DNA from 2 places in the Colwellia sp. MEBiC06753 genome. Region 1 is predicted to be linked to the other one. Evidence: predicted binding sites of a transcription regulator. Region 1 holds the regulator's gene; the other holds the start of a gene.
The links. The regulator FNR, encoded in region 1, switches genes on or off when oxygen is low (the NO sensors DNR and NnrR bind a similar motif). The targets are predictions, from matches to a motif close to TTGATCTAGATCAA.

Region 1 (16,776 bases):
GACTGACTGCAATCAATTGCACTACTTAGTGCGCCTATTTTCAATAAGTGATAACCAAAAAATTTGCTACACCAAGGGGCAATAGCCTGATTAATCGTTTGGCAAATCGTTGAACCCATTGGCAGTTCTTGCCATTGTTGAGGTGTACTTGGTTCGCGATAAGCTAATGCAGATTTCATCAAATTTTAATATCCTAAGCTTTATTAGGGTCTGTTGATCTTTCAGTTTATAACGCTGTTGTTTTTGAAAAAGCGGTCAATCGCGGCGCTTAATATAAAGTTTGATTGTGCCAAATGCATATTAAGCAACAAAGGGTGACACCTTTTTTTTAAAACAACCCGAAGGGCTATGGCTCATTTTCAACCTAACTGCGTTGAAAATCGTTAATGTAGAATAACTACATTACACTCTGTTCGCCTAGTCACCTTATAAATTAGCCTATAGCAGAGACTAAAATGAAAGGTCTACAGATCCTAGCCTTTTGATCTATTTATAACGGAGTTTGTCGTGATAAAGTTAGTCGTTATAATGATAAAAACTTTTTAAATGTGCTGATATGACTATAAATATAACGCCAATTAACGCTTTTAACGATAACTATATTTGGGCGATTACTGCAAACAACAACTCGGCATTGACACTAGTAGATCCGGGACAAGCTCAACCATGTATTAATTTTATTAAGCAACATAACTTGAGCTTAAGTTATATTTTAGTCACCCATCACCACCCAGATCATGTCGGCGCGATAGCTGAGCTTATTGATTTATTTCCACAAGCGACAGTATTTGGTCCGGCAAATGAAAATATTCCACATAAAGCCGTCGCCCTAAAAGAAGGTGATACTGTGCCATTACCTGAATTTGAGGTGGAATACACTGTGTTAGATGTTCCCGGCCATACCGCTGGCCATATTGTTTACTTTAATGATGAAGTTTTGTTTTGTGGCGACACTTTATTTTCAGGCGGTTGTGGTCGCCTTTTTGAGGGAACACCCGCACAAATGCATAACTCCCTTGCAAAATTAAAAAGTTTACCAGCACACACTAAAGTGTATTGTGCACATGAATATACCTTAAGTAATTTAGCGTTTGCCCAAGCCGTTGAACCTAACAATAGGGCACTGGACTCGTATAGCCAACACGTTCAAGGGCTTAGAGCAGAAAACTTGCCTTCGATTCCAACGACAATCGAACAAGAAATCGCCATTAATCCTTTTTTGCGTTGTAATCAATACTCAATTAAATCTAGTGCAGAAATATTTGCTGGAAATCAGTTAACTACTGAAGTAAACGTCTTTGCCACTATTCGAAAATGGAAGGACCAATTTTAATATCACATGAATTAGCCCTTGAATTACCATACTAAACGAGTAGAATTTTGCTACTTTTTGATTGAAAAGACGTATATGAAGTATCTATCAACTGCATTATCGGCATCACTTCTGTTATTTGGTTGCCAAACAACTCAGCAAGCTGACAACAATCGGGAGCTGGCTTCAAATAGCCATATCGCCCTGCCATCAGAAATTAACCAAGCATTACTTGCTGACGAAACTATCGATGTTATTCACCCCGTTGCCGATATCGATATTGATTTAAATGGTGATGCTGTTCATGTATCTGAAGATATTTGGGCACATATGCGTGAACAACTAACATTCGATATTCCACAAAATGATCGGGTAATAGCGCAACGTAACTGGTATGCAAAACATCAAAGTTATCTTGATCGTGTCGCTAAACGCGCTGAGCCGTTTATCCACTATATTGTTCAAGAGCTAGAAGCGAACGATATGCCAATAGAAATGGCATTATTACCGATTGTTGAAAGTGCATTTGACCCATTTGCCTATTCCCATGGCCGCGCCTCTGGTATGTGGCAGTTTGTGCCTGGTACCGGCAAACGTTTTGGTATGAAGCAAAACTGGTGGTATGACGGTCGACGGGACGTTATTGCTTCAACCCAAGGTGCTATAGCTTACCTAAAATACCTCAATAAGTATTTTGATGGTGATTGGTTATTAGCGCTTGCTGCCTATAACTCTGGCGAAGGCCGAGTTAAACGCGCGATGAAGAACAACGCACGTAAAAATAAACCTACTGACTTTTGGTCATTGGATTTACCGAAGGAAACGCGCGCTTACGTGCCGAAATTACTGGCATTAGCCGATATTGTTAAACGGCCAGAAACCTTTAATGTCAAACTGTATGAAATTGATAATGTGCCAGTAATTGAAAGTGTCGATATTGGCTCTCAAATAGATTTAGCCAAAGCAGCAAAATTGGCAGATTTAAGTTTAGCGGAATTCCAACGGTTAAACCCTGGTTTTAATCGTTGGGCAACAGACCCTCAAGGCCCACACTATGTGGTGGTTCCGCGCACGAAAGCCGAAAACTTTCAAACGGCGTTGGCGAAACTATCTGATAAAGATCGCTTAAGTTGGCAACGTTATAAAATTAAAAATGGTGATAGTTTAATTCGCATCGCCAAGCACTTTAATACCACGCCAGAGTTGATCCGCAGCGTTAATAATATTGAAGGCAATAATATACGCGCCGGTAAACATTTATTAATTCCTGTTGCTGCTCAAGAGCTTGATGACTACATTTTATCGCAAGAACAGCGTTTATCAAAAACTCAACAACGTGAACGCCCAGGTATAAAAAGTTATCACACAGTAAAATCTGGCGACACGCTATGGGACATTAGCCAAAAATATAATGTTTCTACTCGCAGCATCGCTAAATGGAATGGTATGGCGCCAAGAGACTATATTAAGCCGGGTCAAAAATTAGTGATTTGGCAAAAGTCTGGTTTAGCCCAAACCGCTGGCAAGCCAAGTGAACAAGCAATTATGCGCAATATTACCTACCGTGTGCGACGAGGCGACTCTTTTGCCCGCATCGCAGACAAGTTTAATGTCAAAATCAGTGATATCGAACGTTGGAATAGCTTAAGCCGTAAAAAGTACTTGCAACCTGGACAGATCCTTAAGCTTTCGGTTGATGTCACTAATAATATTTAAGCGAATTGCGTTTAGCACCGACAATATTTAGCACCAATAACATTTAACCCTAATAAAGCTGACCAATGATCTGATTACAATTTAAGATCATTGGTGGCGGTTAACTCTGCCTACTTTTATAACAAGAAATTTCGCTTATGACTGAGTTCCTTTATGTTTGACCTAACGCTAATTGCTTTATTTGTTCCAACATTTTTTATTGTTAGCTTAACACCCGGCATGTGCATGACCTTGGCGATGACCTTAGGTATGTCCATTGGTGTTAGACGAACTATGTACATGATGATTGGCGAGTTAGTTGGCGTCGCTACCGTTGCCATTGCGGCGGTAATTGGGGTGTCCGCGATAATGTTACAATACCCCAACATATTCCAGCTTTTTAAAATATTAGGTGCCATTTATCTGGCCTATATTGGCATCAATATGTGGCGCTCGAAAGGCAAGTTAGCAATTTCAAATCAAACGGAAAAAGCCAACGTTTCTGCTAAACAATTAGCAAGCCAAGGCTTTATCACCGCCATCGCTAACCCAAAAGGTTGGGCATTTATGGTATCTTTACTGCCGCCTTTTATTAATGACCAACTAGCAATAGCACCACAATTGTTGCTACTGATTGGCATTATTATTCTCTCTGAATTTACCTGCATGATGATATACGCCAGTGGCGGTAAAACCATTGGCAAGGTACTTACTCAACGCAACAATGTTGCCTTGCTAAACAGGGTTTCAGGAAGTTTAATGTTAGGCGTAGCACTTTGGTTAGCGCTCAGTTAGTACTGAATTAGCGCTAAGTTAACTCGTAGTAATGTCAGCAGCAGATTGATAGCTTTTTACATCTAAAAACACGGTTTTACTAACTACATTACCCTGCTTTTCAATAGTTAAGTTAAGCCAAACCCGCCAGGTCATGTTTTTTTGTGAACAAGCACCAAACAGCCCTTGGCTAGTAAAGCGCCGACCACTGTCTGTAATTTCTGGCTCTTCTTTGAAAAATAAAGGAATTTTTCCCATAAACATATCAACACCTTCCATGTAGCCACTTGCTATGGTGATTTCAGGTGATTGCGTCTCGACATATAAACTAAATGGGGTTTCTGCGACCAAATAGGCCTCACTAAATAGGATGGCTATCTGGCTATTATCAATCACTATTTCACAACGAGACTGGGAAGAAATGCATTGAGCAGTGGCTAAAGTGAAAGATTTATCATTACTGGGTTGGCAGGCAAAAAGCAGCAATAGACAACTTGTAATTAATGTATATTTTATGACCACATATCAACCTTTTATCTAACATACAATGGCATTTTACCCACATTTTTGTCATTTATTGTAATTATGTGTGATTTTTTTTGATTTAGAACAGGTTTTGCCGTGAACGCGGGTGACTTTTCTACGTTAAATCATTATCATGCGCACGTGTTGGAACTCCAACGGGTGAAGTTACTAATTATAGTCTATAACTAATTGTAGAGTAGTTAGTGAATTGCTCGGACAAGTCCACACCCATTAACAAATAATTATAACTGCGGAAACCATAACATGAGTCAAAGTAATACATCAGCAGTAGATTACAACATGAATGTTGTACGTCAATTTACTGTGATGACTGTCATTTGGGGGTTCGTTGGTACGCTAGTTGGTGTTTTAATTGCAGCCCAGTTAATTTGGCCTGCGCTAAATTTTGATACGCCTTGGTTAACCTACTCCCGTTTACGCCCACTGCATACCAATGCTGTTATCTTTGCATTTGGTACTAGCGCCCTATTTGCAACATCTTATTATGTTGTACAACGTACCTGTAAAACCGCGTTGTTTGGTGGCAGCTTAGCTTCTTTCACTTTCTGGGGTTGGCAAGCGATTATTGTCGCAGCGGCAATTACCTTACCTTTAGGTTACACCACCAGTAAAGAATATGCTGAATTAGAATGGCCAATCGATATCGCTATTGCGGTCGTTTGGGTAAGCTATGCCATCGTATTCTTCGGTACGGTAATTAAGCGAACGACATCACATATCTATGTTGCTAACTGGTTCTTCGGTGGCTTTATCATTACTGTTGCGGTATTACATATTGGTAACAGTATGGCAATCCCTGTATCTATGATGAAATCATACTCGATTTATTCGGGTGCCATAGATGCGATGATGCAATGGTGGTACGGTCACAATGCTGTAGGTTTCCTACTTACTGCTGGTTTCCTTGGCATGATGTATTACTTCGTACCAAAACAAGCTGAACGTCCGGTTTACTCATACCGCTTATCTATCGTTCACTTCTGGGCACTAGTTTCACTATATATTTGGGCTGGTCCTCACCACTTACACTACACTGCATTGCCTGACTGGGCACAAAGTTTAGGTATGGTAATGTCTATCGTATTATTCCTGCCATCATGGGGTGGTATGATTAACGGTATTATGACGTTATCAGGCGCATGGCATAAACTTCGTCATGACCCAATTTTACGCTTCTTAATCGTATCGTTATCTTTCTACGGCATGTCAACGTTTGAAGGCCCAATGATGGCGATTAAATCGGTTAACGCGTTATCACATTATACTGACTGGACTATCGGTCACGTACATTCAGGTGCCTTAGGTTGGGTTGCCATGGTGTCAATTGGTGCGATGTACCACTTAATTCCTGTGCTATTTAACCAACAACGTATGTACAGTGTTCGTTTAATCAACATCCATTTCTGGATGCACACAGCAGGTATCGTTTTATATATCGTTGCCATGTGGATTTCTGGTGTTATGCAAGGCTTAATGTGGCGTGCGGTAAACACTGACGGTACATTAACTTACAGCTTTGTTGAAAGTTTAACAGCCTCATACCCGTTCTACTTTATGCGCTTCTTAGGTGGTGCATTAGTTGTGGCTGGTTTTGTTATCATGCTTTACAACATGTTTAAAACCATAGGTGCTGAAAACGGCAGCCTTAAGAAAGTTGAAGCGGCTTAAGGAGCATCACAATGGCGACTAATAATCCTCAAAATAAACACGAAAAATTTGAAAAGCACGTTGGTTGGTTCTTTATTGCAACCATTATGGCAATCAGTATTGGTGGTTTAGTAGAAATTACTCCGTTGTTCTTCCAAAAAGCGACGACAACACCAGTCACTAATTTACGTCCATATACAGCGTTAGAAATGGAAGGACGTGATATCTACATCCGTGAAGGTTGTAATACCTGTCATAGCCAAATGATCCGTCCATTCCGTGCTGAAACTGAACGTTATGGTCACTATTCTGTGGCAGGTGAAAGTGTTTGGGAACATCCATTCTTATGGGGCTCAAAACGTACTGGTCCAGATTTAGCTCGCGTTGGCGGTCGTTACAGTGATGACTGGCACCGTGCCCATTTAATCGACCCTCGTTCAGTGGTACCTGAGTCAAATATGCCATCTTTTAGATGGTTAGAAGAAAATACGTTAGACGGTAAATTAACGGCTAAAAAGCTAGAAACGTTTAACCTATTGACTCGTAATCGCGGACATAAAGATGAGCAAGGCAACCCTATCCCACTTTACTCTGCTGATGAAATCGCTAAAGCGCGTTCAGACGTTAATGGTAAAACTGAGATGGAAGCGCTAATTGCTTACTTACAATCTCTTGGCCACGCGTTGAAGTAACGATATGGACTATGGAACACTTAGAGGGTTAATCGCCCTCCTAATTTTGGCACTTTTTATCATTATTGTGGTTTGGTCCTACAGTAAAAAGAGAAAGACTGCATTCGATGAAGCAGCAAACTCTATTTTCGAGGAAGACGACAATAAAGAGGTAAACAAACAGGAGACTAATAATAATGTCTAGCTTCTGGAGTATTTGGATTACGGTTCTTTCACTGGGTACTTTGATAGGTTGTTACCTGTTATTACGCATGTGTTTAAAGAACTTCGCTGGTGTCCCTGAAGGCGAATCAATGGGACATGAATTTGATGGTATTGAAGAATTAAATAATCCGCTGCCTAAATGGTGGAGTACTTTCTTCCTATTAACCATTATCTGGGGTTTTGGTTACCTATTGCTTTATCCAGGTTTAGGTAACTGGGCGGGTTTACTTGGCTGGCAAAGCTCTAACCAAGGCGTACTAACTATCGAAGAATCAGCTGCACGTACTGAGGCAAACTTGAAGGAAAGCTCAGGCGTACTTAACCAGTACGATCGTGAAGTTAAATTAGCTGACGATAAATACGGCCCAATCTTTGAAGCCTATGCTGCCCGTAGTATTGAAGACTTAGCTACCGATGAAGCGGCACTTAAAGTAGGCCAACGTTTATTCCTACAAAACTGTGCACAATGTCATGGTTCAGACGCCCGTGGTACAACTGGTTTCCCTAACCTAGCGGATAACGATTGGTTGTACGGTGGCGAGCCAGCAATGATCAAAGAAAGCATTATGAATGGCCGTAAGGCACAAGGTATGATGGCTTGGAAAGGTGCATTAGGCGGCGAAGCAGGCGTTAAAGAAATGGCAGCTTATGTGCTTAGCTTAAGTGGCCGCGAACATGACGCTGACTTAGCAGCAAAAGCAGCGCCTAAGTTCGCAATGTGTGCTGCTTGTCACGGTGCTGAAGGTCAAGGTAGCGCAGCAATGGGGATTGCCCTTGGTGCTCCTCGCCTGAACGACAACATTTGGTTATACGGTGGCTCACAAAAAGCAGTTGAAGAATCAATTCGCAATGGTCGTGCCGGTGTAATGCCAGCCTGGAAAGACATTCTAGGTGAAGATAAAGTTCACTTAATTAGTGCTTACGTATTTAGTTTATCAAACAACTAAAAACTTAATCTAAGTTATTATTTTAAAACGCCTTATTAAGTATTTAATAAGGCGTTTTTTATTGATATAGATCGTAGATTTTAACCTTTTATTATTGGAGCAGCTAAAATAAAAGGCTACAATAACGACCATAATTTTTTATCAGATTTATTCAATGAAAACACCTTGGTACAAAGAGCCTTGGGCTTGGTTAGTATTTTTCTTACCTTTTTCTGCCGTTGTTGCAGGTATTTCAACCGTTATTATTGCCAATACCGACCCGGATGATTTAGTTGTAGGTGATTACTATAAAAAAGGTAAAGCCATTAATTTGGAAGTATCTAAAGTAAAAGAAGCGCAAAAATTAGGCATGAAGTTTGGTTTAAAGCTCGTTGATAACGAACTGGTAATAAAGCCTACTGGAATAGAAAAACAATTTCCTATTTTAAATGTCAGCTTTTACCACCCTACCCAAAAAGAAAAAGACTTTAATTTGGCATTAACACCCGATGGCAGCGGTTATTTTCGCCATCAATTTGAGCAATCAAAAGCAGGAAAGTGGCGCGTAACGCTATCTTCGTTTGAGAATACATGGAAGATACAAGCAACCATTGCTCTACCTCAAGCCAACTTTATTGAGTTAATTCCGAACCCAGCTGAAGCCCAGTAATGTCAGAACCTTGTTTTCATTGTGGCGAGCCTATCCCTAAAGGCATCGCCCTTAATGTTGTTATTGATAATAAAAATCGAGCAATGTGCTGTGTGGGTTGTCAGGCAGTTGCCGAAACTATCGTTAATAACAAGCTAACCGACTACTATAAATTTCGCACAGAAAATGCTCCTAAAGGCACACAACTGGTTCCTGAGCAATTACAACGAAACCAATTGCTTGATGATGACAACTTACAACATGAATTTACCCACCAAGCTGGCGAGTATAGAGAAACCATTTTAACCGTTGATGGCATTAGCTGCGCGGCATGCGCTTGGCTAATTGAAATGAAATTGGAAAAAATTGAAGGCATTGCCAACATTTCGGTTAACGCCACCAGCCAACGGGCCAACATCAAATGGCAAAATGATGTTATCAAACTGAGCCAAATTATCGAAAATATTGAACAACTGGGTTATCACGCCCTACCGTTTAAAGCCAGCGACAGTGAGACAGCAAACCTAGCACAAAGTAAAACCTTTATTAAACGACTTGGCGTCTCCGGCATTTTAATGATGCAAGTTATGATGATTGCCATTGGCTTATATTTTGGCGCGTTTTCCGATATGGCTGAGCATAATTTAGTCTATCTGCGTCATGTTAGCTTAATACTAACTATCCCAATTATTTTCTATGGCGCATTCCCATTTTATGTCGGCGCAATAAACGCCATTAAAGCCAAGCGCCTAAGTATGGATGTTCCCGTATCTATTGCGATTTTACTGGCATTTTTTGCCAGCGCCTGGGCAACGGTAACCCAACAGGGTGAGGTCTACTTTGAGTCAGTCTCTATGTTTACCTTCTTATTACTTATAGGTAAGTTTTTAGAGTTTCGCGCACGATCACGCGCCGCGCAAGTATCAGCCAACCTGTTAAAGTTAATGCCAATGACAGCAACAAAATTGGTTGATGGCATAGAACAATTTGTTACGGCAAAATCTTTACAGCGCAGCGATCAAATTATTATAAAGCCTGGCGAAACAGCCCCTGCTGACTGTGTTATAGAACACGGAAGTAGCCACTTTAATGAGGCTATGCTCTCAGGTGAGCAAAGAGCGGTTGCCAAAACTATTGGAGATGAAATATTTGCAGGAACGATTAATGGCGACGGCAACTTAATTGCCCGAGTACAGCAACCTGGTAGCGAAACATTTTTAAGTCAGCTTATTCGCTTAAGTGAAAGTGCTCAGTCGCACAAACCTAAAATTGCCCAGTTATCTGATAAAATCGCTCAATATTTTGTTGCGATAATTTTATTAACCGCCATCGCCACCGCCCTTTACTGGCAACAACACTTGCCGGAAAAAGCGTTTTGGATCACCTTGTCTGTGCTGGTTGCCACTTGCCCTTGCGCGCTTTCATTGGCAACGCCAACAGCGCTTACCTGTGCTACCACCAAACTTAACCGCAATGGCATTATGATTAAATCAGGCCATGTTTTAGAGACTATTCCCGAGGTTGATATTTTCGCCTTTGATAAAACTGGCACTTTAACCCAAGGCCAGTTTCAAGTTGATCGTATTATTCATTTTGAACAAGGCTACACCGATCAACAACTATTAGCATTAGTTGCCGCTTTAGAGACGCATTCACAACACCCGCTTGCCAAAGCATTTAACGCAGACAGAGATTATTCAATTAATGCCGGTTATGTCACTGTGCATCCTGGCCTTGGCGTTTCTGGCGACATTGATGGTAATAACTTTACCGTTGGTAAAGTAAGTTGGTTGGTAAACACAGATGATCATGAACACGCAAACACTTGCATTGATGCACAAATTGCGGTTTGTAAGAATGAGCAATTAATTGCCGCAATTTATTTATCCGATAAGCCAAGAGATGAGGCTAATTCGGTTATTGAACATTTACATCAAGCCAACATTAAAACAATCATGCTATCTGGCGATAGCCAAACAGGTTGTGAAAAAGTAAGCAAACAACTGCCATTAGACGAAGTACATGCAGGCCTTTCAGCCCATGAAAAAATGGATATTGTGCAAAAGCTGCAAGCAACAAAAACCGTTGCTATGGTAGGTGATGGTGTTAATGACACGCCAGTATTCAGTGCCGCTCATGTTTCTATCGCTATGGGCGGTGGTACAGATGTCGCGAAAAGTGGCGCAGATGCCATTTTATTAAATAATAAGCTGTCTTCTATCACAACACTGCGTAACACCAGTATTAAAACCCGACGTATTATTTACCAAAATTACTGTTGGGCAATTGGCTATAATGCTATTGTGTTGCCATTGGCTGTTTGTGGATTTATCACCCCTTACCTTGCGGTTATCGGGATGTCTGCAAGCTCGATTTTAGTGATTACCAACTCGCTGCGACTTTTAAAATCATGAGTGTTATTTACGTACTTATTCCTATTGCGATTATTTTAACCATTGTCGGGATTTACCTGTTTTTTTGGGCGGTTAAAACCGAGCAGTTTAACGATTTAGAAAAAGAAGGGTTAAGTATTTTATTTGACGATGAAAGCAAACAACAGGCCTCAGACAAGCATGCTGGTGCACAAGAGAAGCCAATTGACGCTCAAAAAAGCCACATTGAAGTTGTAGAAAACACCGCACAACAATCAGAAAAAACAACAATCAACGGTGATTCAACCAACAAATGACCTTAGATTTACTTTCCGCATTTGTTATTGGTTTACTAGGATCAGGACATTGCCTAATGATGTGTGGTGGCGTTTCAGGTATGTTGCTTTCGGCAATTCCTCAGCAAAACCACAAGCAAAAATGGCAATTTACCCTTGCCTATAACCTAGGACGCATTGCGTCTTACAGCATTATTGGCGCAATTGTCGGCTTTACCGGTTCTTTAGCAGCCAAAAGTATTGGCTTTCCTCTGCATGCATTACGGCTAATTTCTGCCATTTTTTTAATTTTACTTGGGCTCTATCTTGGTCAATGGTTAATGTTATTAACCAAAATAGAACAAGCTGGAAAATTTATTTGGCAATTTATTTCACCACTGGCCAGTAAAGTACTGCCGGTTGACTCAAATGCCAAAGCACTGGCATTAGGTATTATATGGGGCTGGTTACCCTGTGGCCTGGTTTATTCAACACTCACTTGGTCAATGGCCAGCGGCAGCATGGAAAATGGCGCCTTAATTATGGCAGCCTTTGGCTTAGGAACATTGCCGGCGCTACTGTCATTATCATTCGGCATTTTTTCAATAAAGGGGCTCTTACAGTCCAATTTATTTCGAAAAACTATGGCTATTATACTAATTGCTTATGGTTTTTACGGGGTCTTGGTTGCCTACCAAGCAATGTTTTAATATCATGGCCTTTGGCTAAACCAATTCAATTGATGAGTTAAACCTGTAAATGTCTGAATCATGTGCTCATAAAAGTCATATCCATTGTCAAAACTGTAGTATCAGCGAGTTATGCTTGCCCTTTTCACTTAATGAAAAAGAACTAGATACCTTAGACAATATCATTGATCGTAAACGCCCAATCAGAAAGGGTGAAAAAATATTCCAAGATGGTGAAGCATTGCATTCATTATTTGCCATACGTTCAGGCACATTCAAAACATTCACCATTGACTCAAGTGGTGAAGAACAAATTACCGGTTTTCATTTAGCGGGCGATTTACTCGGCTTCGACGCGCTAGCGAGTAGCGAGCACCAAAGTTTTGCGCAAGCACTAGAAACCGCGATGGTTTGTGAAATTCCTTACAATACCTTAGATGAACTTTCTAACAGTATGCCTGCGTTAAAGCGTCAGGTATTACGTTTAATGAGTAATGAGATCAGAACTGATCAAGAAATGTTATCGTTACTTAATCGCAAAAATGCCGAGCAGCGACTAGCCACCTTTTTAGCAACTCTGAGCACTCGTTATAAAGCGCGTGGCCTATCGCCAAAAGAATTTCGATTAACCATGACCCGAGGTGATATTGGTAACTATATTGGTTTAACCGTAGAAACCATAAGCCGCTTATTAAATCGTTTTCATAAAGAAGGGTTAATCAATGTCGATGGTAAACTGATTACCTTAAATGATATTGATAAGTTAAATGAAGTCGCCTTATTGAAGTAAAAATAAAAGTAAGGTGTCAACCTCCACTTTAAATCATCATATTTCCATACTATGCTTTAGTCATAATATAGCGCTTTAGTCATAATGTAACGAATGCATTTTTTGATTTAAAACAAATAATTAATTGCCAATAGCGGGCAAACTATTTAAATCAACAATGTGGCAAACGAGGCATAAATGGAAACGTATCAAAAAATACTTGTTGTAATTGATCCAACAACAGAAGATCAAAAAGCACTGAGCCGAGCAATTGAACTAGGCAGCAAAACTGGTGCAAGCATAACGGCATTTCTAAGCATTTTTGATTTCTCCTATGAAATGACCACGATGTTATCAAGTGATGAACGTGATGCGATGCGACAAACAGTGATCAATGATCGCAAGGTGTGGATTGAAGAGCAGATCAAGTCGCTTAACGCCCAACAAAACAATATTACCATTGATGTAGTCTGGCATAACCGCCCATTTGAAGCGGTTATAGATCAAGTGCTTAAGCATCAATTTGATATTGTCATTAAAGGCACCCATGAGCACGATAAATTAAAATCAGTTATTTTTACGCCAACCGATTGGCATTTATTACGTAAATGCCCTTGCCCGTTACTGTTAGTAAAAGAGCATTCTTGGCCAGACAATGGCAATATTTTAGCGGCGGTTAATGTTGGTAGTGACGAGCAAGAACACCAATCACTGAATAACATCATAACCGAAGAGGCCAAGCACCTTGCAGGCCTGATGAACGCTAATGTTCACTTAGTTAACTCCTACCCTGGCACGCCAGTTAATATTGCAATTGAAATACCAGAGTTTGATGCCAGCCAATATAACGACACTATGTTATTGCATCATAAACAAGCCATGGAAAAACATGCAAATGCATTTGGTATTGATGTCGCAAACACACATGTTAAAGAAGGCTTACCGGAAGATACCATTGAAGCGTTATCGCAAGAACTAGACGCAGAACTTGTCATTCTGGGCACGATCGGCCGCACAGGTTTGTCAGCAGCACTAATTGGCAATACTGCCGAACATGTAATAGACAAATTAAATTGTGATGTTTTAGCATTAAAACCAGCCGGATATAAATCTCCACTACAAGATTAACCTTAAGGTTATTTCCCCTCATCAGAATAACTAATGTAACCAGCGCTTAAATTGACAGCGCTGGTTATTTTTTGCTTACTAAATTTGCCCTTTCCTTTTATAATACGCGCCCATTTATTAATGTAGTTCTCTGGGTATGGCTGAAATAGATAACAGAAAAGCGGTTTATGAAGCGAATAAACTGCAAAAACGTCTTCGTAGTAAAGTAGGTAAGGCAATTGCCGATTACAATATGATTGAAGAAGGCGATGTTATTATGGCTGCTATTAGTGGCGGCAAAGACTCATTTGCTATGCTTGATATTTTATTGAGCTTACAAAAAGCCGCTCCCATTAATTTTCAAGTTATTGCCGTTAACTTAGATCAAAAGCAACCAGGCTTTCCTGCCCATATTTTGCCTGAGTATTTTGAATCACTTGATATTCCCTACTACATTATCGACAAAGATACATACTCGGTTGTTAAACAAAAGGTGCCAGAAGGTAAAACCACTTGTGGTTTATGTTCAAGGTTAAGACGTGGCACCTTATATTCATTCGCTGAAGAAATTGGTGCCACTAAAATAGCCTTAGGTCACCATATGGACGATATCGTAGAAACGTTATTTTTAAATATTTTTTTCGGTGCTAAATTAAAAGCAATGCCGCCAAAGCTACGTGCAGACGACAACCGCAATACGGTCATTCGCCCACTGAGTTATTGCCGCGAGAAAGACTTAATTGAATTGGCAGAACTAAAAGAGTTTCCAATTATCCCTTGTAATTTATGTGGTTCACAAGAAAACCTCCAGCGTCAAAACATCAAAGCCATGCTCAATTCATGGGAGCATTCAGCACCTGGCCGTATTGAAAACATTTTTAATGCCATCAAGAATGTCAGCCCAAGCCAATTAGCAGATACTGAGTTATTTGACTTTATTAACTTACCGATTGACCGAAGTGAGTCACGTAAAGCTTATGACTATAGTAAAGAGACTATTTCGTCAACCAATATTGATGATTCTTTAATCATTGACGTTTCCAACGTATAGTTAACGCTTGTTTTTTAATTTACAGACAAATTCACACTTAGTTTAGCCTGTATTAACAGGCAACCAACAATAATAGAAACCATATATTATGATTGAAAAACTCTTTAAGCTTGAAGAGCATCACACCAATGTTCGACAAGAAATCATGGCCGGTGTAACCACATTCTTAACTATGGCTTACATCATCTTTGTTAATCCAACCATGTTGTCAGATACAGGTATGGATGCAGGAGCTGTATTTGTTGCCACGTGTTTAGCCGCTGCCATTGGTTGTTTCGTGATGGGCTTTATCGCTAACTACCCAATTGCACTGGCCCCAGGTATGGGCCTAAACGCATTTTTCACCTATACCGTTGTATTAGAAATGGGCTATAGCTGGCAAGTAGCATTAGGCGGCGTGTGTATATCCGGTATTGTATTTGTTATTTTAAGTTTAATGCGTATCCGTGAATGGCTAATTAATAGCATTCCTCAAGCACTACGTTCAGGTATTGCAGCTGGTATCGGCTTGTTCCTTGCGTTTATTGCGCTAAAAAGCGCTGGTATTGTAGTTGACAACCCAGCCACTTTCGTTGACCTAGGTGATATTACTACCTTACCACCAATTATGGCTGCACTTGGTTTATTCTTAATTGTCGCTATGGTGATCAGAGGCTATAACGGTGCGGTAATGTATGCCATTTTAATTATTACTGGCATCGGCATCTTAATCGGTGATATCGAATATCACGGTTTAATTTCTACACCGCCAGATATCACCCCTACATTTATGCAATTAGACTTAGCTGGTGCCACAGAAATTGGCATGATCAGCGTTATTTTTGCATTCTTATTCGTCGACTTGTTTGATACTTCAGGAACATTGATTGCTGTCGCGCAAAAAGGAAACTTATTAGACAAAGATGGCAATTTGCCACGTTTAGATAAAGCGCTATTAGCTGATTCAACGGCGACAATTGCCGGTAGTATGTTGGGTACATCAACCACGACCAGTTACGTTGAAAGCGCAGCAGGTGTAAGCGCAGGTGGTAGAACCGGCTTAACTGCCGTAGTGGTAGGCGTACTATTTTTACTAGCCTTGCTATTCTCGCCATTAGCCGGAATGGTGCCAGCTTACGCCACCGCTGGGCCTCTATTCTTTGTTGCTGTGCTAATGCTATCAAGCCTTGCTCATATTGAATGGGATGACTTGCTCGACGCGGTACCAGCAACATTAATTTGTATTACTATGCCATTGACCTTTTCAATCGCTGACGGTATTGCTTTTGGCTTTATTAGTTATGCAGCCGTAAGAATTTTCTCAGGTAAGTTTAAAGAATTATCGCCTAGCGTATTAATTCTGGCAGCCTTATTTGTGATTAAATTCGTTTACTTTGACTAATCACCAACTGACTAATCTATCACCTAAGTAAACAGCATAAAGTCACCTCATAGTAGGTGACTTTTGTTTTTCAAGCCAAACCAAAGACAAGTCATAAAGTTCAGAAAAAGTCACCACAAGCCCTTTAAAATAGAGTTACCCTAGCTTTTAATTAAGTTACCTCATTCAATCTAGATTTTCTTGATTACGCCGACGGCCTAACGCTTAATTCATAACACCGACATAACTCTTAATTTAAAATATATTTGCGCTCATTCTCGCCACAGCATTTATGCTGATATAGCCAACTGCACAATCAGAACTTAAACATTCAAATAGAGTTCTGATTTTTAACTTTTGATTCTAAGCATGTTAGCTAACACCAAAATAGAGAACACTATCTACCGCCCCTAACACTGCCGAAAAACGTTCTCCTTTTTACATAGTAACTTTCATAAAGCCTTAAGTAATAGCCTCTCATATGGATGTAAAGCAGACAAAAGCTTTTATACACACCTACACATTAGCTTCCTGATTAACGCGACTGAATTAACCGTTATGGCGCTGCAATGCCTGACATTATAAATAGTAGCTAAGAGTATTTTCTATTATCTTAAATATAGGGATTTTGATTACTGTATTAGGATGCGGAAAGAGGACGCTTTTAATAAAATGCAGGCAATAAAAAAAGGCTGTATTATTACAGCC
Region 2 (16,776 bases), on a different contig from region 1:
CAAAAGTTTGTTGCTATTACTTGGTGAATGGCGTATTGCTATCAAGGAGTTTAATTAGGAGGAGCAATGAACTTTCAGCGTGTTGTGATTAAAGTTGGCAGTGCTTTAGTAGCACCTGACAAACAAGGCTGTAGCGGGCACTATTTACTTGCTATCGCGCGCTTTGTTACTGAATGTCGACAAGCGGGTAAAGAGGTTATTCTAGTATCATCTGGCAGCGTGGCTGCTGGACGCGCACTTATACAACACGGTTCACCCAATCCCTCTATTCCAACCAAGCAGGCAATGGCGTCAGTTGGACAAATGAAAATGATGGCAAACTGGCAGCGATTCTTTGACGTGCCATGTAGCCAGCTATTAATTACCCATGGTGATTTAAAAGATCGTCAGCGTTACATTAACATCAAGAATACGCTAAGAATTTTATTGGAAAACGACATTATTCCAATTGTTAACGAAAATGATACAGTCGCTACCGAAGAGTTGAAGGTTGGTGACAATGACAACTTAGCGGCACTTGTAGCGTTAGTGAGTGAAGCAGATAGCTTACTGATTTTAAGTGATGTTGATGGTTTGTATCGTGAAAACCCCAATGATAACCCTGATGCTGAAATGTTGACGGTAGTCGACAAAATAACACCTGAGGTTTATCAAATGGCAGGTGGCACCTCAAATGTCATTGCAACTGGCGGTATGCAAACCAAAATACAGGCGGCGGAAAAAGCCGTAGAAAATGGTATTGATACCTTTATTGTTAATGGTAAAAAAGCAGAGGCTTTTGAACGCTTACTTAAAGGTGAAAACCCAGGAACGCGATTTATTGCCCAGCAAACGCATATCAAAGCGAAAAAGCATTGGCTTAAGCACACCTTAAAAAGTGCTGGGCAAGTATTGCTTGATGATGGCGCTACGAGAGCGGTAATGAAAAATGGTGCTTCTTTGTTACCGTCGGGTATTTGTGAGATTACTGGCGAATTTTCCGCCGGTGACACTATAGATTTAGTGTCGAAAAATTCAACACAGGTGATTGCTAAAGGTATTACTCAATATAGCCATCGAGATTTGGTAAAAATTAAAGGAATCAATAGTAATCAAATTAGTCAAGCGTTGGGTTACTGCCCAAGTCGGGTGATTGTTCATCGTGATGATATGGTGACTCTAGTGAAAGAAGAAGTAGATAATGACTCAATTTAATATTGCGACCATGGCGCAGCAGGCAAAGCTAGCCAGCCGCCAAGTAGCGCAACTAAGCACTACAGAAAAAAACACCCTGTTAGCTGATATGGCGGCTGCAATTGTTGGCGCTAGTGAACAAATTCAACAAGCTAACCAGCAAGATTTAGACAGTGGCCGCGACAAAGGCCTTTCAGATGCGATGCTTGATCGATTAACACTCACGCCAGAGCGTATCAAAGATATTGCTAATGCCATCTTAGAAATTGTTAACTTACCGGATCCTGTCGGTAATATTGCGCATATGCAACTGCGACCAAATGGTATTCAGGTCGGCAAAATGCGTATTCCGCTTGGTGTGATTTCAATGATTTATGAATCACGACCTAATGTGACGGCAGAAGCAGCTGCCCTGTGTATTAAATCGGGCAATGCGGTAGTATTGCGGGGTGGCTCGGAAGCTATTCACAGTAATTTAGCGCTGGCCAGCTGCTTACATCAAGTGTTAGCACAGCATCAACTTAACCCTGCTATGGTCTCTGTTATTCCAGATACCAGCCGTTCAGTGATTGAACAACTATTAACCTTACGCGAAGATATTGATTTAGTGATCCCACGCGGTGGTGAAGGCTTAATTCGCTATGTTACGGAACATAGCCAAATACCAGTGATTCAGCACTTTAAGGGCGTATGTCATTTATATATCGACGAATTTGCAGATATTGATAAAGCATTAAATATTTTAATTAATGGCAAAACTCAGCGGCCAAGTGCGTGTAATTCAATTGAAACTTTATTGGTGCACCAAACGATTGCCGCAAAATTTTTGCCCAAAGCCGCACAACGTTTGCAGACGTTTAACGTTAAAGTACACGCCTGTGGGCAAAGTATTGGTTATTTTGCTGATGCCTTGGCGGCAACCAATGATGATTATTTAGCAGAATACTTAGCGCAAGAAATTGCGATTAAGGTAGTTGCTGATTATCAGCAAGCAATTGATCATATCAATCAATATAGCTCAGATCATACCGAAGTGATTGTTAGCCAAGATACATCACGCTGCCAGCAATTTATTCGTCAAATAAATTCGTCAGTAGTGATGGCAAATGCCTCATCGCGTTTTTCAGATGGCAATCAACTGGGGCTAGGCTCGGAGATAGGCATATCAACGAGTAAGTTGCATGCCTATGGTCCTATGGGGTTAGAGGCGCTAACTACGGAAAAATTTGTCGTTATTGGCGATGGCCAAATACGTGACTAGTTGAGCGCTGAATAGTGTAATCGCCTAACTTAGCAAGATTGGGCTGCACTAAGCTTACACTGTAACTTGTGATATAAGTTGATATTTTCTTTTAACAAGTGCTGAGTTTGGACATTATCTAATGCCGACTTGGCACTATTTAGGTTATTACTATCGGTATAAATTTCTGCCAGTCTCAAATAAGCAAGGCTCTCAAAAGAAACCTCTTGTAATTGTTGTGCAGCAGCAATCACGGCATTTAGCTGTGGAATGGCTTGTTCATCGTTTCCTAAAAAGTGTTGCGCGCGGGCAACATTGTATAGCGCTAATAGTTGGTAGTAGCGACCATTATCATTATTGGCGTTGCTAAGGGCCAATTCCATGTATTTTAGTGTAGCCTCATGATTTTCTAAGCGATGAGATAAGTAGCCAAGAATGGTATAAATTTTCTTTTTGATAAAGCTATTTTGATGATCAACAAACTTGGCTTCCAATGCCAACAATAGTTTCAAACCTTTGTCGAAATCGCCGGTATATAGTTGAAATGTTGCATAATCAATAATGGCTTGCGGATTCCCGCTTTTTGCTAGCTCTTTGAAGGCATTATCAACACGCAATGTATAGTCGTCGACATTGATATCACCATCTATTTGATGCAGCTTTACTTTATACATATAACTGTTGAGCTCAACGCGCAGCGGCTTATTAGGTAATGCCAGTAGCTCGTTTACTTCGGCAATAATTTCATGATAGCGCTGCACAATAAATAACATGTCGAGCAAATTTAGCTTTTGATTAAACCACAGATGAGTTGCTTTTGGCGTTTGATCAATTTGCAGCTTCAAATCAGTAATACACTGTTGAAGGTTTTGATTACAATTTTCGCTATTGTCGTAAGCGAAAGCATGATGAGAAAAAGTTATTAGCGTGGTGAACAAAAAGCTAATAAGCAAGGGCTTTAATTTGACAATCATCTTATCTCGACACCATTCATCTGTGGTTTTTTTTACGCTATTTATTTTGTTTTATCAAGCGTCGAATTATAAATTGATAATACGTTAACCCAATGGTAACCGATTTGTTACAAGTACTAAAAGTAGAGTAAGTCAGCTTTGAAACTTTCTATAACATCATGTTTTTGTTGATGTGCTTAACGATAAGCTGAACAATATCAATGCGCCTATCAGCACGGTGCATTTCAACTGCAACTATATATCTAAATTAGAAATATTTCATTTTCTCTTTTTAAATGTATGCTGTTGATTATTAAGTTGAAAAATTCTTCATTTCACTTATTTAAAATTTAAGTTCGATCATTTTCCGCCCTCACTCTTGATTGTTCATTTTTCGACCTCATATATAAGCATAAGTGATTAATTAAGGTCATTTATTCAGAGGGCATTATTATGCCTACTAACGTCACACCTCCTCCTCGAGGTCCATGGGGCGATAAATCGCCTGCTCCACCCGATTTAGATAAACTTTTTAATACTGGTCTGCCTAAGCTCCAAGGATTTTTACCTGGGGGAAGTTTTCTTAAATTCTTATGGCTACTGCTTTTAATTCTTTTGAGTTTCACTGCTTGGACGTCGGTCTATACGATTCCAAGTGATTCTGTCGCTATTGTTAAACGGTTTGGCAAGTATGCTAGAGAGGTGCCTCCGGGGCTGCATTTTAAACTTCCCTTTGGTATTGAATCAGCAACCACTGTTCCCGTTAAGCGACAATTAAAGCAAGAATTTGGCTTTAAAACGTCTGGTGCACAAGATCCTTTTCAAAATAGCTTAAATCATGACGAACAACGTGAAACTCAAATGGTGACAGGCGACCTTAATGCCGCCTTAGTTGAGTGGGTCGTACAATATCGAATTTTAGATCCCGTTAAATTTCTATTTGAAGTTAGAGAGCCCAGTGAAACACTTAGGTATGTCTCTGAGTCAGTCATGCGTGAAGTAGTTGGAGATCGAACTGTTGATGAAGTGATTACGATTGGTCGTCAAGAAATAGAGTCACAAGCATTAGTAAAAATGCAAACCCTTTCAACCAAATACACTATGGGTATTAGTATTGATCAAGTGCAGTTAAAGAATATTAACCCACCTAAACCTGTACAAGAGTCTTTTAATGAGGTGAATCAAGCACAGCAAGAAAAGGAAAAACTGATCAATGAAGCGAGGCGAGACTACAACAAAATTATTCCTTTAGCACTGGGTGAGAAAGATCAGCGAATTCGTGAGGCGGATGGCTATCGATTAAAACGTATTAATGAAGCTGAGGGGGATATAGCGAGATTTGATGCTCTACTGGTTCAATATGTTAAAGCACCGGAAGTCACACTTCGTCGTATTTACATTGAAACCATGCAGCAAGTGCTACCTCAAGTGCACTCTAAAATCATTATCGACAAATCAACAAGCAGTATATTGCCACTGCTTAACCTTGAACAATCAAATAAAATGTTAAAAATAGGAGAGAAACAATGATCTCCAAAAAGATTACTATTTTCCTGATCGTACTAGCGTGTTTAGTTATTACAGTACAGCAATCGCTTTATACCGTAGATGAAGTGGAACAAGTGATCATTACACAGTTTGGTAAACCGATTGGCGAGCCAGTAATGACGGCTGGCTTAAACGCAAAAATGCCTTTCATTCAATCTGTAAACGCCATTGATAAGCGTATATTAGAATGGGATGGTGCCCCCTCCGATATGCCAACTAAAGATAAGTTATATATTTCAGTAGACCTTTTTGCCCGTTGGCGAATTACTGACCCTCTGCAATATTTCTTAAGGTTGCGAGATGAGCGTAGTGCGCAATCTCGGCTCGATGATATATTAGGCAGTGAAACGCGCAATGCTGTGGCAAAACATGAACTCATAGAAATAATTCGTACCACGAATGACCGCAAGCCACTTCGCGATGCCATGCTAACCAAAGCAGAAAGAGATTTAAAAATGGGTAATTTAGTGCCTATTAAGAAAGGTCGAAAATGGGTTGAAGAAGAGATATTTACTGCCGCTGCGGAGAAAGTCAAAGTATTTGGTATTGAATTGCTTGATATTCGCTTTAAGCGCATTAACTACAATGAAAGCGTACGCCCTAAAATTTACGACCGTATGATCAGTGAGCGTCGCCAAATTGCCGAACGATTTTTATCGGAAGGTAACGGTGAAGCTGCAAGAATACGTGGTAACCGTGTTAGAGACTTAAATAAAATTCAATCTGAGGCTTATAAAGCGGTTGAAAGCATCAGAGGCTTAGCAGATGCACAAGCCGCGAATATCTACGCAAAATCCTATAGCCAAAGCCCAGAAGCTATGCAGCTTTATCAATTTACGAGAACCATGCGAGCTTATCCTGACATTATTGCTGATAATACAACGCTGGTTATGTCAACAGATAGTGATTTATTAAAATTTATCAATGGCATTAGCCATTCGGGCAAAAAATAGCTAAGCCTAATTGTTATACGGTTCGCTTCTTTTTACGCGCCGTTCTTTTTAAACGTTAATGGAGTGAACATAATGATGACAGTGACGGCTCAAAACGTATTGATGAAAAAGTACGGTATTTTATGCAAGCAAATGACAATTTATTGTTATAAACATTCACATTTTAATAATTTTAAAGATGCATTAAATACCGAAGCGTTAGATCAAGATGTTCCTAGGGAGCAATCCAGTGATTCCAATAAATAAAGCCGCATGGCAAGAAAGGTACTTAACGCGTTTAATTGACAATAACAAACACAATAAAGGTAAGATTAATTACTACTGGTCACTAAACAAGCTTGCTGAAGATTTTCAGTTCAATTTGGATGATCTACCATTTATTACCAAGATATTTTTGGAAAACTTCCTTAGAAACTGCACAGCTAATGACACTTTTAATTATCAAAATGTTGTCAAAACAATCAAAAATATAGTTGCGTCAACATCTCCAGCTGACTTTGAATTTCCATTTTTCCCCAGTCGTGTATTAATGCAAGACTATACAGGCGTGCCTGCATTAGTTGATCTGGCAGCAATGCGAGATGCAATCGCAGATAAAGACGGTGATGCTACTATTATAAATCCCGTATGCCCCGTTGATTTAGTAATAGATCATTCACTTATTGCAGATCTGGCTGGACGCCCCAATGCATTAACACATAATCAACAACGTGAGATGGAAAGAAATCATGAGCGTTACCAATTCTTAAAATGGGCACAAGCCTCATTCAGTAATTTAACTATTATCCCACCAGGGCGTGGCATTTGCCATCAGGTCAATCTCGAATATTTAGCACAAGTAGTTAGGGATGAAGTTAATGTATTAATTCCAGACACATTGGTCGGTACTGATAGTCATACGACGATGATAAATGGCTTGGGGGTGCTTGGTTGGGGAGTCGGAGGTATTGAGGCCGAAGCCGCAATGTTAGGCCAACCATTGAGTATAAATACTCCTCAAATAGTAGGCGTTAAATTGCTAGGAAAAATGCAAGTCGGTACCACGGCAACTGATTTAGTCTTAACTATCACTCAAATATTGAGAAACTATGGTGTCGTTGGCAAATTCGTTGAGTTTTATGGTTCCGGTGTTTTAGAATTAAGTATCGCCGACAGAGCAACGGTTGCCAATATGGCTCCTGAATATGGAGCGACCTGTGGTCTATTTCACATTGATAATGAAGTTATTGAGTACTTAAAGCTTACTAATCGTTCATCGGCTTTAGTTGAACGTGTTCACACATATGCATTAGCGCAAAAATTATGGAGTGAAGATTCTAAGGCTAATGCAACATACCCTGAAAATATTGTCATAGACCTTAACACAATAGAGCCTTCGGTTGCAGGGCCAAAGCGACCACAAGATTGTTTTCCACTCAATACCATTAAACGAGTGACTAGAGAAGTAAGCGAACTTGATTGGCATTGTTCAGCTAGAGAGAGTTTACCTTATAGACTAAGGCCATTAACCTGCGGAGATATTGTCATCGCGGCGATTACTTCCTGTACTAATACCTCCAACCCGAAAGTAATGTTACAGGCAGGGTTATTGGCAAAAGCAGCCGTTGAACGAGGGCTGAAGATTAACCCTAATGTAAAAACATCGTTAGCGCCGGGTTCTCAAGTTGTTGCTCGTTATCTTGATAGCACTGGTTTACAACAATATTTGGATAAATTAGGTTTTAATTGTATTGGCTTTGGTTGTACAACTTGTATCGGTAACTCTGGGCCACTAGACCCTGATATAGAACAGCAAATTAGCGAAGGTAATCTAAATGTAGGTGCTGTTTTATCTGGAAACCGTAATTTTGAAGGCCGTATTCACCCCTCAGTTCGATTAAACTGGCTGATGTCGCCTCCGCTTGTTATTGCATTTGCTTTAAGAGGCCATACTCGAATAAACCTCGACAATGAGCCATTAGGTCTAGATAAAAATGGTCAACCGACATTTTTACGCGATATTTGGCCAAATGATTACTTAGTCAACGAGACAATGCGTGCGATAACCAAAGAGAGTTATGCATTGTCATATCAAGATATGTTAGCTGGCGATCATGCGTGGGAAGATTTACCAATAAGCAATACGGACTGCTATCCGTGGAATAGTAATTCGACTTATATTATTCAACCTCCTTTTCTCGAGTTATTAGCGCAAACAGGTCATGAAGGGCTTAATAGTTGCAATCAAGTCCATGGTCCAATCAAAATCAAATCAGCTAACATTTTAGCAATTTTTGGCGACTCCATTACGACAGACCATATCTCCCCAGCGGGACAAATTAGCCCGTATAGCCCTGCTGGCAAATATCTTATCGCTAAAGGTGTGACACCAGAGCAATTTAATAGTTATGGCGCTCGGCGCGGTAATCATGAGGTGATGGTGCGAGGCACGTTTGCTAATAACAGACTACATAATAAGATTATTGCGCCGGAACAAGGGGGAATAACGAGGATTTTTGATGACAAACAATTGCACAACAAAGCACATGTCTCAATTTTTGAAGCAAGTGAGTATTACGCAAAGAGTAACATCCCCTTGGTAATTTTCGCGGGTAAAGAATATGGCACTGGTTCAAGTCGAGATTGGGCAGCTAAAGGTTGTCAATTGCTTGGCGTTCAAGCCGTTATTGCAGAATCATTTGAACGTATTCATCGAAGTAATTTAGTTGGCATGGGGATCATGCCATTGCAATTACCAAAAGGTACATCTGTTGAAAGTTTACATTTACAAGGCAATGAATTAGTTGATGTTATATTCGACAATGATAATAGCAGTCACCGTTTAGCGCCAAACCAGACGTTACTAGTGACGATACACTCTACCGCATATGATGAAACAAAAGGAGCAGTAACTTTGCCTGTAGTTTTACGTATTAATAGTTCACTGGAGTTAGATTATTTTATTGCTGGAGGGGTTTTGCCTTACGTGGCAAGCCAATATTTATGAACAAACAAACACTTTGTTAATGCTCAGGCAATGCGTTGAGTTCTTACTTTTCTTAACTTTAATAGACAGTAATTAACAATACTTGTGCAACGAATATGCACAGGAGCCATTTATGAACTTGCTTGAGCATTAAAAATTTAACGCATAAAAGGCCAAAAAAATAATAAGTGAATAAACAATAAATTAGCTGAAATGCTTAATTCTATTGGTCTGATAGCTTGTTTAGGATTGTATTGGAACAAGGAAAAAAGTGGGGTGGCATATGGGACTTGAACCCACGACAACTGGAATCACAATCCAGGGCTCTACCAACTGAGCTAATGCCACCATAGAGTCTTGATTCAGGGCTGAATCAATCAGTGCGCGGATTCTATATCAACTGGCGCTGCTTTGACAAGCGAGTTCTCGTAATTTCTTTAATTCAAGGTAGAATTAAAAGGAAATAATGTGGTTGGAGGCCTTATGTCGCTCGATAATTTATTTGCCCAGCTTGATCAGCATATTTCAGGGGAGGAAAAAAAGTTACCACCAGTAGAGCTTTGGAACCCTGATTATTGTGGAGAAATTGATTTAATTATTAAGACCAATGGTGATTGGTTTTATATGGGCACGCCGTTTAAGCGCTTATCGTTAGTGAAGTTATTTGCTTCGGTATTGAAAAAAGAAGCCGATGAATACTTTTTAGTGACGCCGGTTGAGAAAGTAAAAATTCAGGTGGAAGACGCGCCATTTTTGATTACCCGCTGGCAATGGCAAAATGATCAGCCTCACGCTAATTTAATGGTGGCCACTAACTTAGGTGATGAATTTATTTTAGGGGAAGATCATCCGCTGCGTGTTGATAAAGAAGGGAATATTTATTTAACCGTACGTCGCAACTTAGAAGCAAAAGTACATCGTAATGTTTATTATCAATGGGTTGAGCAGGCTAAGCAGCAAGAAAGTGAACAAGGCACCGCTCTTGTCTTGGAAAGTCAGGGCCAGGAATTTGTGATTGGCCACTATTAGTGGCCATTAATAGTGGCTTTTAAGTAATGACAAAGGGTTTAAATTACCCGAGAAAAACGTTGCTGATTAAGATGTTGTTTCATGTAGGCATCAAAGGTCATGCAGATATTTCTGATCAACAGCCGAGCTTTCGCCGCCACTTCGATAGTGTCTATGTTATTGTTCACTAAGTTATCTTGAATAAAGGTCTTTAACGACAACAGTTCATCAGCAAAATAGTGATCAAAGTTAATGTTAAACTGCTGTTCAAAGGTGCGTTTATCTAGCGTCATATTACACATCAATGATTTAATCACTTCACCGCGAATTTCATCATCTTGAGTTAAGGTTACGCCTTTGTCTATGGCATATCCTTGTTCATCAATGGCTTGATAGTAAGCTTTTAAATCTCGCTGATTTTGGCTGTAACAATTGCCGATGGCACTAATTGATGAAACCCCTAAACCTAGTAAATGGCAGTTACCTTGGGTGGTATAGCCTTGGAAATTTCGATGTAATGTGCCGCCGCGCTGGGCAATGGCTAATTCATCTTGAGGCTTGGCAAAATGATCCATGCCAATAAACTCAAAACCTTGTGCGCATAAAGTTTCAACCGCTAACTGCATTAACGCTAACTTTTGTTTGGCGTTTGGCAACCATTCATCTTTTAGTTTACGTTGCGCGGCAAAGCGCGATGGCAAATGGGCGTAGCTGAACAAAGAAATGCGATCAACAGCCATAGTGTTGACGCTAGCTAATGTTCGCGAAAAGGTTTCTATGGTTTGATGCGGTAGGCCGTAGATTAAATCAATATTTACAGACTTAAAACCAACCGCTTTCGCACGATGGGTTAATTGGCAAATAAATTCAGTAGATTGTTCACGGTTAATTGCTTTTTGTACCTGTTGATCAATATCTTGAACACCAATGCTCATGCGGTTAAAGCCAAGTTCAGCTAAGTGATCGGCTAAGTCGAGCTCAATTTCTCTAGGGTCAACTTCAATACTGAGTTCGGCATTTTCAACGACATTAAACTGGCTTTGTAGTAGGTTGGTTAATTTGGTAATTTGTGTTTTTGTCAGAAAACTGGGTGTGCCGCCGCCCCAGTGAATTTGCGTTACCTGAAACTCTTTAAATAGCGGCGCTTGTTGTTTAATTTCTTTTGCTAGATAGTCTAAATAGATATCAGCTTTGTCACGGTGGCGGGTCACTATTTTATTACAGCCACAGTAGTAACAAAGGCTGTGACAAAATGGAATATGGACATACAGCGAAAGCTGCTTGTCTTTAGTCGCGTTAATGGTTTCAATGGCGTTGATAAAGGCGGGTCTATCAAACTCTGAATTAAATTCTAATGCGGTAGGGTAAGAGGTGTATCTTGGTCCGCTGGTATTATATTTCGCGATTAGTTTTTGGTTAAATAGTTCGGCGACTTGCATGTTATCTCCCTAAAGATCCCCTATAGGGGCAAGTCGCTATTGTAGATTGTTGAATTTGCCGCGTTTTGATCTCGCGCAAATAGTTGCTAGTTAACTCGACCTGTTAACTTAATTAATTTAATTAGTTGGGACTGCTAAGCTGCTGTTGCATTGCCAGTACAGCTTTGTGCAGTAACTCAAGTTCCTGATTAATTTGATCAGTTAATCGCGCTTCAGCTTGCATACGCTCAACATCTTGCTTCATACGTTGCTGTTTCGGCAACTGCTTGCGCTCGTCCAAAATAGCATGATGTTTGATGCTGGTGTACAACTCTGAAATAGCGGGATATTCATTCGACATCTGGTTAGTTAACTTAAGCGAGTCCATTAATACCGATAGTCGCCATGCACCTTCACCAAATTCACATTGCGACTCTTTCATGGCGCGGACAATAATGACCATGCTGCTTAATACTTTGTTATCATGCTCAGACAGCTTTTCGAGAATTTCAGCTTCAGCCTTAGCTTGAGCTGCTTGCTGTTGCTTAAGCTGCATTAATAACTTGCCTGCATATATGGCTAAAGCAAAAATGATAACACCACCTAAGCCAGCAAGTGTTAGCCAGTTATCAGTTAACATGGATCATTACTCGTAATCTGAAAAATTGGTTTTATCTAATTTATCCCAAAGCGCGTCATCATCTTCCACTTCAGATATTTCAGTTTCGTCTTCAGGTGGTAATTGCTCAGAAAGGGTTTCATATTCGTCCATTAACTGGTTGTAATAGTCGATTTCTTCCGCCGTTAGTGCTTCGTCTTGCTCTTGTTTGGACAAGATAAGTTGCAGTCTTTCATCTGCTTCAATAGCTGCAAGTTGTTGAGCAATACTTGGCGCTTGTTCGATAACGCGGATTCCAGCAATACCCGATTGTTTGCGACCAGCACTCGCTTTTTTCTTCTCAGGAGCAGCGGACTCTTTCACTAAAACAATTGGTTTCTTACTGCCGATACGAGGATCTTTGTTAACATTACCAGTATTGGAGTTTGTCTTGTTAGCTTTTGCCTCTTGCTGGCGGTTACCCGCAGCGTTACCAGTTTTCTTCTTTGGCTTTTTATCTTTGCTACTAAAAAGTTGAGTTTTGTCGACTTTTAGTGCGCCACTAGATCCTACACCAGGTTTTCTCGATTTTTTCTTACGTGTCATGAGTTGAAGGGGTCACGATAAATATTGCAGCTATTTTACGCGAAAATAATGCGTAAGGGAAAACAAGAGTGTGTTGATTGTTGTAGTCAGGCTTTTGACAAGAAAAAAGCGACGCTATTGCGTCGCTTTAGGAGATATCGTTTTGACTCACGTCAGTAACTTTGCATTCCGAATCTAAGTAGGTTTCCTAACCAATTAGCACATTCCCTGTTAATTCTGACAAGTCCTGTTATTATTTTATGCTTCCGTACGAGCTTTTCTTTTTCTCGGTCTTCCTGACACTTTATTGGGCTATCCTTATCGAGCCCTCCTGGACGAGGTAATTTATCTTCCTGATAACAAGTAAACCATCCATATTTCAAAAATCAGGGTTCATTTATGAACAACGTTTATAAAAAAAATTTATAAATAAGTGTTTGTAAAATGAACAACTCGCTTTCCGTGCAATGCTAGCGTTAACTAGTGTCCTTTTTTTATGGGCTACCTCTGTAGCTGTCTATACTCTACCTTGCTGGGTTTAAGCGGCAAGTAGAATATGACATATTTTTTTACATCATGAACAAAAATTAAGCTAAGTTAATGTATTTTAAAAGCAATAAATTTTTAGTGTCAGAATATTTATCACATTAATAAATTATTTATGGCAAATGTCTTACAAATTAAAAGGCATATAAGCCACGTTAATTTGCAGTATTTTTATACGAAATACTTCGTTTTAAACTAGGGTCTGTTGACCTTTCAGTTTATAACTCTGTTGTTTTTGAAAAAGCGGTCAATCGCGGCGCTTAATATAAAGTTTAGTTGTTCTAAATGCATATTAAGCAACAAAGAGTGACACTTTTTCAGAATAACCCTTAGGGCTATGGCTAATTTTCAACATAACTGCGTTGAAAATCGTTAATGTAGAATAACTACATTACACTCTGTTCGCCTTGTCATCTTAAAAATTAGCCGATAGCAGAGACTAAAATGAAAGATCAACAGACCCTAATGTTCTTCAGCTTACTTTAAACTTATGACAAATTGATTAAGATAAAATCACTGTTTTATCACCATTTAAACAAATGCGCTGCTCAGCATGCATTTTTACCGCGTGAGATAAGGCTGTAGCCTCTAAATCATGCCCAGTGTGAACCATTTGCTCTATGGTATAAGTGTGATTAATCGGTTTGACTTCTTGCACTATTATCGGCCCTTCATCTAAATCAGGCGTTACATAATGTGCCGTTGCGCCAATGACTTTTACTCCACGTTTATGTGCTTGATGGTATGGTCGAGCGCCTTTAAAACTCGGTAAAAATGAATGGTGAATATTTATTGCTTTGCCTCGCAGTTGCTGACAAAAGTCGTCTGACAAAATTTGCATATAACGAGCAAGTACCAGTAGTTCAGCATGACAATTTTTAAAAATGTCCATTATTTGGGCTTCTTGCGCTGCTTTGCTGTCAGGGGTTACAGGTAAATAATGAAACGGAATATTATGCCATTCGGTTAATGCCCGGCAGTGTTCATGGTTAGATACTACCGCTGCAATTTCGATAGGTAAAACACCTGCTCGCTGTTTCGTCAATAATGAGACTAAACAGTGGTCGTCTTTTGATACTGCAATCACTACTTTTGGCAGCAGATCTGTGCTACGAAGTAAGTAGTCCATTTTCAGTGGTTTAGCGAGTTCTTCAATACCTTGTTTGAATTCTTTTATGGGCACTGTTAAGGCGCGATCATCAAAGGCAATACGCGAGAAAAAACGATCAGTATATGGATCGCTGTATTGTGCGGTTTCGGTAATAAATGCGCCATGCTCGTATAAGTTTTGCGCAATCTTAGCAAGAACTCCGGTGTTGTCTGGGCATTGCCAAGTTAAAACATAGTGGTTATGTGGCTGCATAAGAATTCCAAGATCTAAATATTCAATATAGTGACAGACATTCCCAAGAAAGCTAGCTTAAAAGGTTATATGGTAACGTTGTAACTTATAAGTGAAATTTTCTTGTTTGTGACAGCCGTGGTTCAGCTAAATAATGCTGCTTTGCCAATGGTGGTTTAACCATGATATAAACACTATGGCTATTTGTTCAACAAAGTTGGGAAGTATATGTTTTCAAAGCTAAAATTTGCACACAAGATTAGCCTTGTGTCTGCGGTATTATTGGTTTTGGCATTAACCGTGTTAACGGTGCGTAACTATAGTACTGTTAAGGCAGAAGTGCAGACTAATTTACAGCAAGGCATTAGCGAAATTGCCTCGTCAGTATCCGGTAATATTGCTAATTGGCTCAATGGTAAATTAATGATTGTCGAAGCGATTGCCTCGGCGATAGATGCTACGACTAGCTCAGAGCAGATTTCACACATTGTCAAACAAGCGGATGCTTCAGGTGACTTCAAAAATGCTTATGTTGGTGTTGAACGTACGGGGGAGTTTATTTTAGATGACCCAACAATTCAGCTACCACCAGATTTTGATGCTCGCCAACGACCTTGGTACACCCAAGTTAAGCAAGATCGTCAATCGTCTTTTACTGAACCTTATATAGATGTCACGATTAATCAATTATTAATTTCTGCGGTGGCGCCTATTGTTAAAGGTAATCAATTTATCGGCGTTGCTGGCGGTGATATTTTACTGGATGAAATTGCCAAAATTATTAATGACATCGAGTTTTTAGGCTTAGGTTATGCGTATTTGGTAACTGAAAGTGGCAAAATTTTAAGCCATCCGAACCCTAAGTTTATCGATAAAAATGTCAGTGATTTACTAGGTTTTACGCCGAAATTTACCACTGAATTACGCGATATAGAGGCTAATAATCAAATTGTCTCTTTTATTCCTGTTAAAGGAATTTCTTCCGTTAAATGGTATTTGGGCGTCGTGTTAGATCAGGATAAGGCATATGCCCCATTAGCAGAATCGAGAAATAGTGCGATTATTTTTGGTTTGCTCAGTGTAATAGTCACTATGTTGTTGTTGAACTTCTTATTGCAACATTTGCTTAAACCTATTAATCATTTAACTGATGCTATTAAAGATATTTCGCAAGGAGATGGTGATTTAACTAAGCGTTTATCGGTTAATAGCCAAGATGAAATTGGCCAATTATCGCAACACTTTAATGATTTTATAGAGACTATTCATCAGTCGATGACGCAAGTGTTATCGGTTTCTAAAAACTTAAGCCAACAAATTCATCAGGTTAGAGAAAGTGCATCTAACGGTATTGATATGGCTGAGCAACAGCTTACTCGTGGTAATAATGTTTCGGCAGCAGTGACTGAGCTTAACAGCTCTGCCCAAGAAATTTCACAAAATGCAACGACTGCTTCAGAGTTTACCAGCAATATGCAGCAGCAATCACAAGCTGGTGTAGACGCGTTATCAGATAATATTATCTCAATTCACAAGCTTACCGATATTATGAGTGGTTCAAGCACTGAAGTCAGTAAATTGAGCACCGAAACTGAGAATATTGGCAATATTCTTGATGTGATCAAAGGCGTGAGTTCTCAAACAAATCTATTAGCACTAAACGCCGCGATTGAAGCTGCTCGTGCTGGCGAAGCTGGACGAGGATTTGCTGTAGTGGCTGATGAAGTGAGACAACTTGCTCAGCGCACGCAAGATGCTACTCAAGAAATTGAAGTCATGATTGAAAACCTACAGCAAGGCTCAAATGCCGTTGTCATTGCTATGAATGAAAGCCAGCGCAATAGTGAATCAAGTGTCGAATTTGCTAGTGTTGCAGATAGTACGATGAAGCAAATAATCAATACGTTAAATGATGTCGATCGAGAAAATCACTCGGTTGCCGTAGCAACGCAACAACAGGTTAATGTTATTCAGTCAATTGATGAAGATATCTTGCAATTGATGGAGCTAAATCAGCATGGGGTGGTTAACCTTCAACAAACTCAAGCTGCCTGCGACGACTTACAACAAGCATATGATGGCTTAAATAACTTAGTAAGCAAGTTTAAAGTATAAAGCGTTTTGACATAAAAACTGATAAATCAGAAGCGGTGCTAGTATTGGGCTAGTGCCGCTTTTTTTATTGAACCCTTCCTAACTCTTTTAATGAGCGATAAGCCTGATAAAGTTTATCTGTGATTTCTTGCTGTGTGCTGGGCTTGGACATGTAATCATTAAAGCCCGCGGCGATACATTTTTCAGCACTGCCACTCAGGGCATCGGCGGTAACCGCAATTAACCACACGGCTTGTTGTTGCTGGCTGATATGTTGCGCCAGCTCAAAACCATCCATATTTGGCATATGGCAATCGGAAATGATTATGTCATAAGGAGACTCTTGGTGCATA

Region 2: a site for FNR is predicted at 11,345-11,358, ahead of hemN (oxygen-independent coproporphyrinogen III oxidase). Genes of this name have one in related genera too.

What each region holds. Positions count from the first base shown of each region.
Region 1 is NZ_JBQMTM010000006.1:6,712-23,487, reverse strand. It holds gene ACOB82_RS06445 (methyltransferase domain-containing protein) at 1-179, opposite strand, end outside; gene gloB (hydroxyacylglutathione hydrolase) at 557-1,333, shown strand; gene ACOB82_RS06435 (LysM peptidoglycan-binding domain-containing protein) at 1,409-3,028, shown strand; gene ACOB82_RS06430 (LysE family translocator) at 3,182-3,802, shown strand; gene ACOB82_RS06425 (hypothetical protein) at 3,821-4,177, opposite strand; gene ccoN (cytochrome-c oxidase, cbb3-type subunit I) at 4,571-5,995, shown strand; gene ccoO (cytochrome-c oxidase, cbb3-type subunit II) at 6,007-6,666, shown strand; gene ACOB82_RS06410 (cbb3-type cytochrome oxidase subunit 3) at 6,671-6,850, shown strand; gene ccoP (cytochrome-c oxidase, cbb3-type subunit III) at 6,843-7,817, shown strand; gene ACOB82_RS06400 (FixH family protein) at 7,972-8,466, shown strand; gene ACOB82_RS06395 (heavy metal translocating P-type ATPase) at 8,466-10,859, shown strand; gene ccoS (cbb3-type cytochrome oxidase assembly protein CcoS) at 10,856-11,134, shown strand; gene ACOB82_RS06385 (sulfite exporter TauE/SafE family protein) at 11,131-11,802, shown strand; gene fnr (fumarate/nitrate reduction transcriptional regulator Fnr) at 11,852-12,571, shown strand; gene uspE (universal stress protein UspE) at 12,749-13,678, shown strand; gene ttcA (tRNA 2-thiocytidine(32) synthetase TtcA) at 13,815-14,708, shown strand; gene ACOB82_RS06365 (NCS2 family permease) at 14,797-16,089, shown strand.
Region 2 is NZ_JBQMTM010000024.1:22,911-39,686, forward strand. It holds gene proB (glutamate 5-kinase) at 67-1,194, shown strand; gene ACOB82_RS15985 (glutamate-5-semialdehyde dehydrogenase) at 1,181-2,434, shown strand; gene ACOB82_RS15990 (hypothetical protein) at 2,464-3,387, opposite strand; gene hflK (FtsH protease activity modulator HflK) at 3,820-4,896, shown strand; gene hflC (protease modulator HflC) at 4,893-5,867, shown strand; gene ACOB82_RS16005 (hypothetical protein) at 5,940-6,113, shown strand; gene acnA (aconitate hydratase AcnA) at 6,097-8,853, shown strand; tRNA gene ACOB82_RS16015 (tRNA-His) at 9,105-9,180, opposite strand; gene ACOB82_RS16020 (DUF1285 domain-containing protein) at 9,316-9,861, shown strand; gene hemN (oxygen-independent coproporphyrinogen III oxidase) at 9,900-11,279, opposite strand; gene ACOB82_RS16030 (DUF2489 domain-containing protein) at 11,401-11,898, opposite strand; gene yihI (Der GTPase-activating protein YihI) at 11,905-12,462, opposite strand; gene purU (formyltetrahydrofolate deformylase) at 13,490-14,350, opposite strand; gene ACOB82_RS16045 (methyl-accepting chemotaxis protein) at 14,597-16,444, shown strand; gene ACOB82_RS16050 (ATP-binding protein) at 16,509-16,776, opposite strand, start outside.